DNA from 3 places in the Streptomyces sp. NPDC058307 genome. Region 1 is predicted to be linked to each of the others. Evidence: riboswitches for the same ligand, from Rfam matches in the RefSeq annotation. Region 1 holds a riboswitch; each other region holds the start of a gene.

Region 1 (5,156 bases):
CGGGCTGCCCCTCGCGGCCGTGTTCACCCCCAACCCGGACCACCCCCTCACCTGGACCGGCCTGATCGGATTTCTGATCCTGATCTTCGGCGTCTGCATCGTGATACTCGGCGTCGTCCTGAGCGTCGTGCTGGTGCGGGGCATCGCGGACAGAAAGTGGGGCGGCTACGTGATCGGGCCGGTCATCATCCTCTTCGGCCTGACTGTCTCGTACGGCGGTGCCCAGCTCCTCTGATCGGGGGGCCCGGATGATCTGCGACACTGGTACAGCCATGCCTAAGCCCGGAGAACTCACTTTCGTCGCCCCCCGCGGAGCCAAGAAGCCGCCGCGGCATCTCGCCGACCTCACGCCCGCCGAGCGCAAGGAGGTCGTGGCCGGGATCGGGGAGAAGCCGTTTCGTGCGAAGCAGCTCTCGCAGCACTACTTCGCGCGGTTCGCGCACGACCCGGCGGAGTGGACGGACATCCCCGCCGGCGCGCGCGGCAAGCTCCAGGAGGCGTTGCTTCCGGAGCTGATGACCGTCGTACGGCATCTGTCGACCGACCAGGGGACCACGCGCAAGACGCTGTGGCGGCTGTTCGACGGGACGCTCGTGGAGTCGGTGCTGATGCGGTACCCGGACCGGGTGACCATGTGCATCAGCTCGCAGGCGGGCTGTGGCATGAACTGCCCCTTCTGTGCCACCGGACAGGCCGGGCTCGACCGCAATCTGTCCACCGCCGAGATCGTCCACCAGATCGTGGACGGGATGCGGGCGCTGCGGGACGGGGAGGTTCCGGGCGGCCCCGCCCGGCTGTCCAACATCGTCTTCATGGGGATGGGCGAGCCGCTCGCCAACTACAAGCGGGTCGTCGGCTCCATTCGCGCGCTCACCGATCCCGCCCCCGACGGGCTCGGGCTCTCGCAGCGTGGCATCACCGTGTCGACCGTGGGGCTCGTGCCCGCCATTCACCGGTTCTCCGACGAAGGCTTCAAGTGCCGGCTCGCGATCTCCCTGCACGCCCCCGACGACGAGCTGCGCGACACCCTCGTCCCCGTGAACACGCGGTGGAAGGTGCGCGAGGTCCTCGACGCCGGCTGGGAGTACGCGGCGAAGTCCGGGCGTCGGCTGTCCATCGAGTACGCGCTGATCCGGGACATCAACGACCAGGCCTGGCGCGGCGACCGGCTGGGACGGCTGCTCAAGGGCAAGCCCGTGCACGTCAACCTCATCCCGCTGAACCCGACCCCCGGGTCCAAGTGGACCGCCTCCCGGCCCGAGGACGAGAAGGCGTTCGTGGAGGCCATCGCCGCCCATGGTGTGCCGGTGACGGTCCGGGACACCCGTGGGCAGGAGATCGACGGGGCCTGTGGCCAGCTCGCGGCCACCGAGCGGTAGTCTGACGACCGTACGTACGTACATCTTCATATCCGACAGGGGAGCGCCACAGCGCTGAGAGTGCGGCAATCGGGCCGCAGACCCTCTGAACCTCGCCCAGGTCATTCTGGGTAGGAAGTTCGGTCATCACCGTGAACAACAAGAAGTTCTGTGCTGTCGTCGTGGGCCTCGGCCTGGTCACGCTGTCCGCGTGCGGGTCGTCGTCCTCCGGATCCGGCGGGTCCGGCTCCAAGACCGTCACTTTGGTCAGCCACGACTCGTGGGCCGTCTCCAAGAGCGTCCTCGCCGACTTCGAGAAGAAGTCCGGGTACAAGGTCAGGGTCCTGGAGGACGGCGACGCCGGGCAGGCCGTCAACAAGGCCATCCTCACCAAGGACAACCCGCAGGGTGATGTCTTCTTCGGCGTCGACAACACCCTGCTCTCCCGCGCGCTCGACAACGGCCTCTTCCAGTCCTACGAGGCCAAGGGCGCGGACGGGATCGAGGCCGGGTACCGGGTCGACGGCGACAAGGTCACGCCCATCGACACCGGCGACATCTGCGTCAACTACGACAAGGCCTACTTCAGCGAGCACAAGCTGGCCCCGCCGACGTCGTACGACGATCTGGTCAAGCCCGCCTACAAGAACCTCCTCGTCACCGAGAACGCCTCCACCTCCTCGCCGGGTCTCGGGTTCCTGCTCGGGAGCGCCGCGAAGTACGGCGACGACGGCTGGAAGGGTTACTGGAAGAAGCTCAAGGCCAACGGCGTCAAGGTCGTCGACGGCTGGGAGCAGGCCTACAACGAGGAGTTCTCCGGTTCCGCCGGGGGCAGGAAGGCGAAGGCCGACCGGCCGCTCGTCGTGTCGTACGCCTCCTCGCCGCCCGCCGAGGTGATCTACGCCGACCCGAAGCCGAAGACCGCCCCCACCGGGGTGGCGCAGGGCACCTGCTTCCGGCAGATCGAGTACGCGGGGCTGCTGAGCAACGCGAAGAACACCAAGGGCGGCAAGGCGTTCCTGGACTTCCTGCTCACCAAGGAGTTCCAGCAGGACATGCCGCTCAACATGTTCGTGTATCCGGTGGTGGAGGGCGCCAAGGTGCCGGCCGAGTTCACCGCGTACGGTCCGCAGGCCAAGGATCCCGAGACCATGGACCCGGCGAAGATCGCCGACAACCGTGACGACTGGGTCAAGTCATGGACCTCGCTCGTACTGAAGTAAGGCCCCGCAAGGGCGTCACGAACGCGGCGGCCCGGCTCGGGCTCGTGGCCGTGCCCGTCGCGTTCTTCGCCGTCTTCTTCGCCTATCCCGTCGCCGCGATCGTCACGCGCGGACTCAAGGCGGGCGGGGCCTGGCAGTTCGGCCGGATCACCGACGTCCTCACTCAGCCGGACATCCGGCACGTCCTGTGGTTCACCACCTGGCAGGCGCTCGCCTCGACCGCGCTCACGCTCCTGGTCGCACTCCCCGGCGCGTACGTCTTCGCGCGCTTCGACTTCCCCGGCAAGCAGATCCTGCGGGCCGTGGTCACCGTCCCCTTCGTGCTGCCGACGGTCGTCGTCGGTACGGCCTTCCTGGCGCTGGTGGGGCGCGGCGGGCTGCTGGACGACCTGTGGGGCGTACGGCTGGACACCACCGTGTGGGCGATCCTGCTCGCGCACGTCTTCTTCAACTACGCGGTCGTCGTACGGACCGTCGGCGGACTGTGGGCCCAGCTGGACCCGCGTCAGGAGGAGGCCGCGCGGATGCTGGGCGCGTCCCGGCTCAGGGCCTGGCGGACCGTCACCCTGCCCGCGCTCGCGCCCGCGGTGGCCGCCGCCGCGCTGATGGTCTTCCTGTTCACGTTCACCTCCTTCGGGGTCGTGCAGATCCTCGGCGGGCCGACGTTCTCGACCCTCGAAGTGGAGATCTACCGGCAGACCTCCGAGATCTTCGACCTGTCCACGGCCGCCGTGCTGACGCTGATCCAGTTCGTCGCGGTGGGCGCGGTCCTCGCCCTGCACGCGTGGACCGTGCGGCGCCGGGAGACCGCGCTGCGGCTCGTGGACGCGTCCGTGACCGCCCGGCGGCCGCGCGGGGCGGGGCAGTGGGGCCTGCTGGCCGGGGTCGTGGGCTGTGTCGCCGTACTCCTCGTGCTGCCGCTCGCCGTGCTCGTCCAGCGGTCGCTGGATGCCCCCGGCTTCGGCTACTACCGGGCGCTGACCGACAGCGACGGCGGGATCTTCCTCGTCGCGCCGATCGAGGCGGTCGGGAACTCGCTGGAGTACGCCCTCGTCGCGACCGCCATCGCGGTGGCGGTCGGGGGTCTCGCGGCGGCCGCGTTGACGCGGCGGGACGCGGGCCGGTTCGTACGGGGCTTCGACGCGCTGCTGATGCTGCCGCTCGGGGTGTCCGCGGTGACCGTGGGCTTCGGGTTCCTGATCTCCCTCGACGAGCCGCCGCTGGACCTGAGGCAGTCCTGGATCCTGGTGCCGCTCGCCCAGGCGCTGGTCGGGGTGCCCTTCGTGGTGCGGACCATGCTGCCCGTGCTGCGGGCCGTGGACCACCGGCTGCGGGAGGCCGCGGCCGTGCTCGGGGCCTCGCCGTGGCGGGTGTGGCGGGAGGTGGACCTGCCCATGGTGCGGCGGGCGTTGCTGATCGCGGCGGGCTTCGCCTTCGCCGTGTCGCTGGGCGAGTTCGGGGCGACCGTGTTCATCGCACGGCCCGACAACCCGACCCTGCCGGTCGCCGTGGCCCGGCTGCTCGGGCGGGCCGGTGATCTCAACTACGGCCAGGCGATGGCTCTTTCGACGATCCTGATGGTGGTGTGCGCGGTGGCGCTGCTGGTGCTCGAACGGCTGCGGACCGACCGGACCGGGGAGTTCTGATGCTGCTGAGCCTTGAGGACGCGACGGTGCGGTTCGGCGGGCGGGCCGTGCTCGACGGGGTCGGTCTCGATGTCGCCGAGCACGAGCTCGTGTGCGTGCTCGGGCCCAGCGGGAGCGGGAAGTCGACGCTGCTGCGGGCGGTGGCCGGGCTTCAACCGCTCGACGGAGGACGGGTCCTGCTCGACGGACGCGACCAGGGCGGGGTGCCCGCGCACAAGCGCGGGGTCGGGCTGATGTTCCAGGACCATCAGCTGTTCCCGCAGCGGGACGTGGGCGCCAACGTGGCCTTCGGACTGCGGATGCAGCGGGCTTCCAGGGCCCAACAGGAGGAGCGGGTGCGGGAGTTGCTCGACCTCGTCGGGCTTCCGGGCGCGGGCCGCCGTGCCGTCGCCGCGCTCTCGGGTGGTGAGCAGCAGCGGGTCGCGCTGGCCCGGGCGCTGGCTCCCCGGCCCCGGTTGCTGATGCTCGACGAACCGCTCGGGCAGCTGGACCGTTCCCTGCGGGAGCGGCTGGTCGTCGAACTGCGGGAGTTGTTCGGGCGGTTGGGCACCACGGTGCTCGCGGTCACCCACGACCAGGGGGAGGCCTTCGCGCTCGCCGACCGGGTCGTGGTGATGCGGGACGGGCGGATCGCCCAGTCCGGTACGCCGCTCGAGGTGTGGCAGCGGCCGGCGGACGAGTTCGTGGCGCGCTTCCTCGGCTTCGAGAACGTGGTCGAGGGCACGGTGACAGGCGAGGCCGCGGACACGGCGTGGGGCAAGGTGCCGGTGCCGTCGGGAGCCGCCCAGGGGGCTCGGAGCGTGCTGGTGCGGCCCGCGGGGGTGCGGCTCGTGGCGGCGGACGAGGGCCTGCGCTGCACGGTCGGCGCGCGCACCTTCAAGGGCACGCACGTCGCCGTACACCTGCATCCCTCAGAAGGCGGCGGGCCG
Region 2 (5,156 bases), on a different contig from region 1:
CCAGCGCTTGTACTGGTCACCGGTACGGGCGCAGCCACTCCCGCCACCTCCGCCCCCGGTCGGTCGGCCGAGACCACCAGGGCCGCGAGGACCGTGGTGACCGGTACCGAGGCGACGAGACCGATCGAGCCGACCAGCGTGCGCACGATCTCCTCCGCCACCAGCTCACTGTTGGCCACGGTCCCCACGCTGGACTGTGCGATGGAGAAGAGCAGCAGCAGCGGCAGCGCGGCGCCGGCGTAGGCGAGGACGAGGGTGTTGACGACGGACGCGATGTGGTCGCGTCCGATCCGGATACCCGCGCGGTACAGCCCGCGCCAGCCCATCGTCGGGTTGGCCTCGTGCAGCTCCCAGACCGCCGAGGTCTGCGTGACGGTCACGTCGTCCAGGACACCGAGCGAGCCGATGATGACGCCGGCGAGCAGCAGACCGCTCATGTCGATCGACGGGTACAGCCCGTGGATGAGCCCGGTGTTGTCGTCCGTGTTGCCCGTGAGCGCTGCCCAGCCGATGAACTCCGAGCCGAGGATCCCGATCAGCACCAGCGAGATCAGCGTTCCCAGTACCGCCACGGAGGTACGGGCCGACAGACCGTGGCACAGGTAGAGGGCGATCAGCATGATGGCGCTCGCCCCGATCACCGCCACAAGCAGGGGGTCCGAGCCCTGGAGGATCGCGGGCAGGATGAAGAAGTTCAACACCATGAAGCTGATGGCCAGGGCGACCAGCGCCATGACTCCGCGCAGCCGCCCGACGACCACGACGGCGAGCGCGAAGATACCGGCGAGCAGCCCCATCGGGAACCTGCGGTTCACGTCGGCGACCGAGTACTGCAAGTCCCTGGGCGCGGAAGGCTCGTACGCGACCACGACCTTCTCGCCCTCGTGCAACTGCCGTGACTGGTCCGGCTGGACGATCTCCGTGAAGGTGCGGCCCTTGTCGTCGCCGGTGTCGACCCGGATCGTCGCCTTCTTGCAGGTGCCGTTCGCCTGTTGCTCGGCGGAGGAGCCCTCGGCGGTGGAGGTGTCCCCGGTCGGGGCCTCACCCGAGGCGTTCACCGACTTGCAGCTGACACTCACGACCTTGCTGACCGTGGCCTGCTGGGTCTGCCGGTCGAAGCCGACTCCGGTGCGTGCGTGCGCCGGGGCGCCACCGGGCCACAGCACCCCGAGCCCCACCACAACGGCTACCCCGAACGGGATGAGGATCGCCGCGATGACCTTGCGCAGGTGCTTGGAGACGGGAGTTGCCGGTCCATGAGCATGACTGTGCGAGTGGCCGTGCCCCCCGCCGGAGCCGGACCCGCTCCCATGCCCGTGCGGGTCACCTGGGCCTCGCCCGTCACCAGAACTGTGCCCGTGTCCCTCGTCGCCACGGCCACCGCCGCCGCCATCGCCACCACCCGCACTGCCACCACCGCCCCGGCCCCCATGATTCGCGGCCTGACCGTGGCCGTGACCGCCGCCATACGCGCCATCGTGCTCGTGTTCATGCTCGCGCCAGCCCCCGACCCCGCCCGCCAGGCCTCCCCCGCCGTCTGCGAAGCCACCGCGGGAGCCGCTGCCGGGGCCGGGCCCGGGCCCGGGGCCGTTTCCGGAGCCCGGTCGGCGCGGAGGCTCGGGAGGCGGGTACGGGGGCTGATGCGTCGTGGTCACCGACCGATCATCGCAAGAGCGACAGGGGCCCTCTGTTCAGCGCGCCCGAATTGACGCTAGCGTGGAGCCACCTTTGTACACGCGGGAGCTCGGAGCACCGGGCTGAGAGGGCGCTGACCTCCGTCCCAGCGATGTTTCACGTGGAACGTCATCTCAAGCGAGTGACGTTCCCCACGAAACGTCGGCAGACGGAAACCGCTGCGTCGACCGCCGAACCTGTTACCGGGTAATGCCGGCGTAGGGAGTAGGTCTCATGACCATCAAGGACGCGCGCACGCCTGCCTCCGACCAGCTGGACGGGGAGGCCGGGAAGTCCATCGGCTGGCACAAGGCGTACATCGAGGGCTCGCGCCCCGATCTGCGGGTGCCAGTCCGTCAGGTGCACCTCACCAACGGGCAGTCGGTCACGCTGTACGACACGTCGGGCCCGTACACCGATCCGCTGACCGAGACGGACGTCCGCCGGGGACTTGTGCCTCTGCGGGAGAACTGGATCATCGCCCGCGGAGACACCGAGGAGTACGCGGGCCGTCCCGTGCGCCCCGAGGACGACGGGATCAAGCACACCTCACCACGGGGTGGCCTCCGCAACCTCGACGCGGTCTTCCCGGGGCGGTCCCGCCAGCCGCGCCGCAGCCGTGACGGCAAGGCGGTCACACAGCTCGCCTACGCCCGCCGCGGCGAGATCACACCGGAGATGGAGTACGTGGCCATCCGGGAGAACGTCTCTCCCGAAGTCGTGCGTGAGGAGATCGCGGCGGGCCGCGCGGTGCTGCCGGCGAACGTCAACCACCCGGAGATCGAGCCGATGATCATCGGCAAGCGGTTCCTGGTGAAGGTGAACGCCAACATCGGCAACTCCGCGGTGACGTCCTCCATCGAGGAGGAGGTGGAGAAGATGACCTGGGCGACCCGCTGGGGCGCCGACACGGTCATGGACCTGTCCACCGGCCGCAACATCCACACCACCCGTGAGTGGGTGCTGCGCAACTCCCCCGTCCCCATCGGCACGGTGCCGCTCTACCAGGCCCTGGAGAAGGTCGACGGCCGCGCCGAGGAGCTGACCTGGGAGATCTACAAGGACACGGTCATCAAGCAGGCCGAGCAGGGCGTGGACTACATGACAGTTCACGCGGGCGTGCGCCTGTCGTACGTACCCCTGACCGCGAACCGCAAGACGGGCATCGTCTCGCGTGGCGGCTCGATCATGGCGGCGTGGTGCCTGGCGCACCACAAGGAGTCGTTCCTGTACGAGAACTTCGAGGAACTGTGCGAGATCCTCGCCGCCTACGACGTCACGTACTCGCTGGGCGACGGCCTCAGGCCCGGGTCGATCGCGGACGCCAACGACGAGGCGCAGTTCGCGGAGTTGCGCACCCTCGGGGAACTCAACCGGATCGCGAAGCGTTTCAACGTACAGACCATGATCGAGGGCCCGGGACACGTCCCGATGCACAAGATCAAGGAGAACATCGACCTTCAGCAGGAGATCTGCGATGAAGCTCCGTTCTATACGCTCGGCCCGCTGACCACTGACGTCGCGCCGGCCTACGACCACATCACCTCCGGCATAGGTGCCGCGATGATCGCCTGGTGGGGCACCGCGATGCTCTGCTACGTCACGCCCAAGGAGCACCTGGGCCTGCCCAACCGGGACGACGTCAAGACGGGGGTCATCACCTACAAGATCGCCGCCCACGCGGCCGACCTCGCCAAGGGACACCCGGGCGCCCAGGAGTGGGACGACGCCCTCTCCGACGCCCGCTTCGAGTTCCGCTGGGAGGACCAGTTCAACCTGGCCCTCGACCCCGACACGGCCCGGGAGTTCCACGACGAGACCCTCCCGGCCGAACCGGCCAAGACGGCCCACTTCTGCTCCATGTGCGGGCCGAAGTTCTGCTCGATGAAGATCTCCCAGGACATCCGCCGCCGTCACGGCGGCAGTCAGGAGGAGATCGAGGAGGGGATGGCCCAGAAGTCGAAGGAGTTCGCGGCGGCGGGCAACCGGGTTTATCTGCCGATCGCCGACTGAGGTAGGCGAGCCGCCGGCGGGTGGCCCGCGGCCGGGTCTTCGGCTTGCGCTCCCCGTGGTGGGGGCGCAAGCCGAGGGGCTGTGCCGGGAGTTACTCCGGCTGGTGTTCCGGCCCCCCGAAGTCCGGGCTGGTGTAGTCCGGGCTGGTGAAGCTCGGGCGGGCACCGGAGGCTCCGTCGTCCGGGCTGCTGAAGCCCGGGCGGTCGTAGCCGAGGCTGGGCATCCGGCTGGGTGGTGCGGGCGGTGCCGTGTGGTGCAGTGCGGCGGTGCCGGGATCGGCCAGGGCTTCTCTGAGGAAAGGGAGGAGGCCGCGTTCCAGCAGGGCCTCGCGCCAGGCGTCCCTCGCCCGTGCCACCTCCTCGCTGAGCTCGCCGTACCCCGCGTCCGGCGAGGGCCGGTTGTGCAGCGCGGTGAGCAGCAGGCCGCAGGCGGCGACCAGGATCGCGGCCGCGGTCAGGGCGCCGAACACCCATCCGATGGTGATCATCGCGTGGGCGAACGCCGGCGGTGGGCTGAGCATCTGGAGGACGTAACCCACGAGCAGGAAGATCGCCGCGGCGATTCCGGCGAGGACGGGCGTCAGAACGGCGGCGACGGCGACGGCGCCCGCACCGGCGGTCTCGGCGACCTCTCCCATGGCGGTGGCGAGCCCCATCGCACCCGTGCCCGAGTCGGCGGGGCCGGGTTCGTGCACGGACGACAGGGTGGACGGCGTCGACGGGCGGCGCTGTTCCTCGCGGACCTTCACGTAGTGCTGGTACTCGGTCGCCGCGGCCGCCGTGATGAGCGCGGTGGCGTTGAGCGCCATGGTGCGCAGCTGTTCGGGATTCAGCCGCTGTCCGACCGCGGCCAGTTCGGGACGGTGTGGTGCGGAGCGCAGCGCCTCGTCGAGGATCCGCTCGTACTCCTGGCGGTCCTCGCTGTGCAGGTGCTGCGGAACGCTGTTCATGTGCATCCCCCGATGCTCCGTAGGGCTTGGGGCTCGCATGCCAACGAGCCGTCGGGCAGAAACGGAGGGGAGCCTGCTACGGATAAGCAGATGGTAGAGCGGGCACGGCACAGGGTGACAGGGGGTTTCCAGAAATTGGCCCCTGGCCTGCGCGGTCGACGGTCGGTCCGTCCTGGGGGAACCTCTGCCCTGTGAAGCTTCAGATATCCAGGGGCAGTTGCTGGACCAGCAGTTTTCCGGCCATGGTCACCCCGCCGTCCATCGCGATGGCCAGTCCGTCGGCGTAGACGTGCGGTCCCTCGACCACCGGACCGGATTCCTCCTTGTCGTCCTCGGAGCCCACTTCGCCGAGCAGATAGGGGATCGGGCTGTGGCCGTGAACGATGCGGGTGCCGCCGTATGTGTCGAGCAGGGAGCGCACATGGTCGGCGCCGCCCTCGTCGCGGAAGGAGAAGCGCTTGGTGAACTTGCGGAACAGGTCCCACACCTCGTCCGCGTCATTGCGCGTGAGGGTCTCGCG
Region 3 (5,156 bases), on a different contig from region 1:
CTCCGCCTCGGCGTGGGTGGATCGGCCTATGAGGATGTCGTCGCCGAGGATCGCGCGGGCGGCGGGGACGGGCAGGTCGCCCTGGCCCAGATGCAGTACGTCGGCACCGGCCGCGTGAGCGACGTCGGCCCGGTCGTTGACCGCGAGAAGCCTGCCGTGCCGCGCGCAGGCGTCGGCAAACACCTGGAGATACTCCAGTTCCTCGGCCGCCTCCATGCCCTTGTCCCGGAGCTGCACGATGTCGACACCGCCGGCCAGGACCACGTCCAGGAACTCGGCGAGGTCGCCCTGACGACGGCGGGCGTCCGTGCACAGGTAGACGCGGGCGTCGGCGAGCTGGGTGCCGGCGGTGTCGGGCATGCGTGTGTCTCCCCCGGGTTCGGTGGCGTACGGGCCGTGCGGGACCGCGGCCGTGGCCTCGGTGGTCACGGCCCGTACGCCGGTGTGGTTCGGATCAGACGGCGAGCGCCTGGGCCCGGCGCTTCACCTCCGTGCCGCGATTCTCGCTCAGGGCCTGCGCGGGCGTGCCGGGCAGGCTGTCGTCGGGCGTGAAGAGCCACTCCAGCATCTCTTCGTCGGAGAAGCCGTCGTCCCTCAGGAGCGTCAGGGTCCCGGTCAGGCCCTTGACGACCTTCTGCTCGGCCACGTCGATGAAGGCGGCGGGCACGTGCAGCGCACGGTTCTCACCACGGCGTACGGCGATGAGCTGGCCCTCCTTGACCAGCTGTCGCACACGCGTCACCTCGACATCGAGCATCTCTGCGATGTCGGGGAGGGTGAGCCAGGCGGGGACGAGAGCATCGATCTTTGCGTCAATCTCGGTCACGGGATCAAGCGTGCCATCCCGCACTGACAGTCGGAAGCCGGGGCACCTCCGACGGGGCTACGGGAGCGTTGATCGCCGGGTGCGGCGGGGTTGCGGGGCGCCTTGCTCACGGGGCCGAAACTGTGGCCGACAGCAGGTCAGCGGCGTCGAGCAGCGCCCGGCTGAGCCGCCGGACTACGCCGCGGGGCGACGCGCCACGGTGATCGCCGGGTGCGTCCGGTTGCGCGGCGCCCTGCCCAGAGAGCTCGAAGCGAGGCCGGCAGCAGGTCAGACGCGTCAAGCACCACCCGACCGCACCGCCGAGCGACTCGCCGAGCGTCTCGCCGCGATGGAATCGCCTTGGCCGGGCAGGACCCGGCTGTCCGTCTCCGCCGTGGTCGCCGGCGGCGGCGTACGGGACGGCCTGGCGCCATCGCCGACCACCGTGGCCTCCGGAACCGCCGGGCCCTTACGCCGTCGCTGCCTTCAGGGGCCTCGCCGGGTCTGTCAGGAGTTCCGGGTTCATCTCCGTGCCCGCCTCGATCAGGCGGCGGCCCTGGGCCAGGTCGCGGGGGCGGCCCACCGCCAGGAGGGCCACCAGGCGGTTCTCGCGCAGCCAGCACACCGTCCAGGCGGGGCCGGACGGCTCGCCGCGCCACAGGGTCGTGTCGGCGGACGCGTGGTGGCCGGCGTACTGGACGAAGCGGCCGAACTGCTCGGACCAGAAGTACGGGACCGGGTCGTAGACGGTGGGGGTCTCGCCCAGGATGTCGGCGGCCACCGTGCGGGGGCCCTGGAGGGCGTTGTCCCAGTGGTGGACCAGGAGCCGCTCGCCGTACCTCGCCGAGGGGAAGGAGGCGCAGTCGCCGACCGCGTAGACGGCCGGCGCGGAGGTGCGCAGCCGGTCGTCGGCGAGGACCTCGCGGTGCGCGCCGAGCTCGATGCCGGAACCGGCGAGCCAGGCCGTGGCGGGCCGGGCTCCGACACCGACCACGACCGCGCCTGCGGCCACCCGCGAACCGTCGTCCAGGACGACCGCGCCCGGCTCGACGCGCTCCACGCGCGCGTTCGTCCGCAGAACGGCCCCCGCGTCGGCGTACCAGGAAGTCATCGGCGCGGCCACCTCGACGGGCAGCGCGCCCGCGAGGGGCCGGTCGGCGGCTTCCACGACCGTCACCGCGCAGCCCGACTCGAGCGCGGCGGTGGCGAACTCGGCGCCGATCCAGCCCGCGCCGACGACCACGATGTCGTGCTGCCGGGCGAGCACGGGGCGCAGCCGCTCGGCGTCGTCCAGGGTGCGCAGCAGATGCACGCCGGGCACGCCCTCCGTGCCGGGCAGCCGGATCGGTTCGGCACCGGTGGCGATGACCAGGACGTCGTACGGGAAGGGCCCGGCCTCGGTGTCCAGCTCGTGCGCGTCGGGGCGCACGCCCAGCGCCTCGCGGCCGAGCAGCAGTTCGATGTCGAGTGCCTCGAAGTCCACGTCGAAGGCGGAGCCCTCGGCCTTGCCCAGCAGCACGGCCTTGGAGAGCGGCGGACGGTCGTACGGCTGATGGGGCTCCGCGCCGATCAGCGTGACGGTTCCGGTGAAGCCCTGTTCACGCAGGGCGACCGCGGTCTGCACCCCGGCCATGCCCGCGCCGACCACGACCACCCGCCGCTGCGCCTGCGTCTGCTCGCTCATTTGATCACCATAGTCACCTGACAATCAGTCAGTCAGGAGTCGTGCTCCGTGACCTGCTCCACAACGCTCGTCCCGCTGCCCTGCTGCGACTCCCACTCCCACGTCTCCTCCAGCCGCACCCGGCCGTCGGCGAGCTCCACGACCGTCGAGACACAGTGCCCGCAGGACGTCGTTCCGTCAGGCTTGAGCTGGACGTACCGGAAGTCGAGACGGTCCCCCGCGCGCGTGCCGACGAGATGTCCGCGGACGACGTCGCCGCCCGCGTACTCGGCCCAGATCTCCCCGTCCTTCTCGTGGTACGTAAACCGGGTCCGCGTCCCCACCTGACCCGGTGCCTGATCGGCCACCGGGGCGAGGACGAGACCGTCGAGCGAGCGGGGCATGACGGAAGGCTCCCTTACAGAGGCGCACGGGCACGGGCTAGGGTGGCCAACGTAGAGCACTCGCGGGAGCCCGGACGCACCGGGCTGAGAGGGAGGCTGGCGGCCTCCGACCGTACGAACCTGATCCGGGTCATGCCGGCGAAGGGAGGGGCTGGACGCCCATGTCCTCACATACGTCAGACGTCCTCGTCGTCGGGGGCGGCATCATCGGCCTGGTGACGGCCTGGCGGGCAGCGCAGCGCGGTCTCAGTACGGCCGTCGTGGACCCCGAACCGGGCGGCGGGGCCGCCCAGGTGGCCGCCGGGATGCTGGCCGCGGTCACCGAACTGCACTACGGCGAGCAGACTCTGCTGGGTCTGAACCTCGCCTCCGCCCACCGCTATCCCGCCTTCGCGGCCGAGCTCACCGAACTGACCGGACAGGATCTCGGTTACCGCCGGTGCGGCACGCTCGCCGTCGCCCTGGACGCCGACGACCGCGCCCACCTGCGCGAACTGCACGCGCTCCAGCGGCAGTCGGGGCTGGAGTCGGAGTGGCTGTCCGGCCGGGAGTGCCGGCGGCTGGAGCCGATGCTCGCGCCGGGGGTGCGGGGTGGGCTGCGGGTGGACGGCGACCACCAGATCGATCCGCGCCGTCTCACGCGCGCGTTGCTGGCCGCGTGCGAGCACGCGGGCGTGGGCTTCCACCGCACCTGGGCCCGGCGTCTCCGGGTCGAGGGGGACCGCGCCGCCGGGGTCACCACCACGGACGGCGAGGAACTGGCGGCGGATCAGGTGGTGCTCGCCGCCGGAAGCCTCAGCGGCCGTCTGGAAGGGGTCCCACCGGCCCTCCTGCCTCCCGTGCGGCCTGTGAAGGGGCAGGTGCTGCGTCTGACCGTGCCGCCCCGCTACGCGCCCTTTCTGAGCCGTACCGTGCGGGCCGTCGTGCGCGGCAGCCAGGTCTATCTGGTGCCGCGCGAGAGCGGCGAGCTGGTGATCGGCGCGACCAGCGAGGAGCTGGGCTGGGACACGACGGTGACCGCGGGCGGGGTGTACGAGCTGCTGCGGGACGCGCACGAACTGGTCCCCGGCATCACCGAGCTGCCGCTGACGGAGACCCGCGCGGGACTGCGCCCGGGCTCGCCGGACAACGCCCCGCTGCTCGGCCCGACGGAACTTCCCGGCCTCCTCCTCGCCACCGGGCACTACCGCAACGGCGTGCTGCTGACACCGGTCACCGGGGACGCGATGGCGCACGCGCTGACGACCGGTGAACTGCCGGAGGTGGCCCTCCCGTTCACCCCGAGGCGTTTCCTTCAGTCCGTGGAGCAGCCGGCATGAACATCTCCGTCAACGGGGAGCCGCGGGAGTTCGCTCCCGGCACGGCTCTCGACACCGTCGTGCGGGCGCTGACGCCGGCGCCCTCCGGGGTGGCCGCCGCGCTCAACGAGACCGTCGTCCCGCGCGCCCAGTGGCCCTCGACGCCCCTCGCCGAGGGAGACCGCGTGGAAGTCCTCACCGCCGTCCAAGGAGGCTGACCCATGGCCGACGATCCCTTCGTCATCGGCGGTACGTCCTTCTCGTCCCGGCTGATCATGGGCACCGGCGGGGCGCCCAGCCTGGAGGTGCTGGAGCGGGCACTGGTCGCCTCCGGCACGGAGCTGACGACGGTCGCGATGCGGCGCGTGAACCCCTCCGTGCACGGCTCGGTGCTGTCCGTACTGGAGAAGCTCGGCATCCGGGTGCTCCCGAACACGGCGGGCTGCTTCACCGCCGGGGAGGCCGTCCTGACGGCCCGCCTCGCGCGTGAGGCGCTCGGCACCGACCTGGTCAAGCTGGAGGTGATCGCCGACGAGCGCACCCTGCTGCCGGACCCCATCGAGCTGCTGGACGCCGCGGAGACGCTGGTCGACGACGGCTTCACGGTACTGCCGTACACGAACGACGACCCCGTGCTGGCCCGCAAGCTGGAGGACGTGGGCTGCGCGGCGATCATGCCGCTGGGTTCACCGATCGGCTCCGGCCTCGGCATCCGCAACCCGCACAACTTCCAGCTGATCGTCGAGCACGCGCGCGTGCCGGTAATCCTGGACGCGGGGGCGGGCACGGCGTCGGACGCGGCCCTGGCGATGGAACTGGGGTGCGCGGGTGTGATGCTCGCCTCGGCGGTGACGCGGGCACAGGAGCCGGAGCTGATGGCGCATGCGATGCGGCATGCGGTGGAGGCGGGGCGGCTGGCACGGCTGGCGGGGCGGATTCCCCGGCGGCACTTCGCCGAGGCGTCGTCTCCGGCGGAGGGCTTGGCG

What was found. Region 1 has a riboswitch for thiamine pyrophosphate ahead of ACFVYN_RS24335 (thiamine ABC transporter substrate binding subunit). Riboswitches for the same ligand answer to the same signal wherever they lie in the genome.
Region 2: it holds a riboswitch for thiamine pyrophosphate, as region 1 does, so the genes downstream of both, thiC (phosphomethylpyrimidine synthase ThiC) here and ACFVYN_RS24335 (thiamine ABC transporter substrate binding subunit) in region 1, are expected to answer to the same signal.
Region 3: it holds a riboswitch for thiamine pyrophosphate, as region 1 does, so the genes downstream of both, thiO (glycine oxidase ThiO) here and ACFVYN_RS24335 (thiamine ABC transporter substrate binding subunit) in region 1, are expected to answer to the same signal.

Annotation. Positions count from the first base shown of each region.
Region 1 covers NZ_JBHVYZ010000035.1:70,213-75,368, forward strand. The annotation lists gene ACFVYN_RS24325 (hypothetical protein) at 1-235, shown strand, start outside; gene rlmN (23S rRNA (adenine(2503)-C(2))-methyltransferase RlmN) at 273-1,379, shown strand; TPP riboswitch at 1,407-1,514, shown strand; gene ACFVYN_RS24335 (thiamine ABC transporter substrate binding subunit) at 1,511-2,581, shown strand; gene ACFVYN_RS24340 (ABC transporter permease) at 2,557-4,227, shown strand; gene ACFVYN_RS24345 (ABC transporter ATP-binding protein) at 4,227-5,156, shown strand, end outside.
Region 2 covers NZ_JBHVYZ010000019.1:40,296-45,451, reverse strand. The annotation lists gene ACFVYN_RS16370 (YibE/F family protein) at 1-1,655, opposite strand, end outside; TPP riboswitch at 1,727-1,916, shown strand; gene thiC (phosphomethylpyrimidine synthase ThiC) at 1,909-3,687, shown strand; gene ACFVYN_RS16360 (hypothetical protein) at 3,779-4,642, opposite strand; gene ACFVYN_RS16355 (metallophosphoesterase) at 4,836-5,156, opposite strand, start outside.
Region 3 covers NZ_JBHVYZ010000007.1:141,273-146,428, forward strand. The annotation lists gene thiE (thiamine phosphate synthase) at 1-360, opposite strand, end outside; gene ACFVYN_RS08140 (Rv2175c family DNA-binding protein) at 455-826, opposite strand; gene ACFVYN_RS08145 (NAD(P)/FAD-dependent oxidoreductase) at 1,275-2,489, opposite strand; gene ACFVYN_RS08150 (hypothetical protein) at 2,522-2,872, opposite strand; TPP riboswitch at 2,925-3,036, shown strand; gene thiO (glycine oxidase ThiO) at 3,034-4,191, shown strand; gene thiS (sulfur carrier protein ThiS) at 4,188-4,388, shown strand; gene ACFVYN_RS08165 (thiazole synthase) at 4,392-5,156, shown strand, end outside.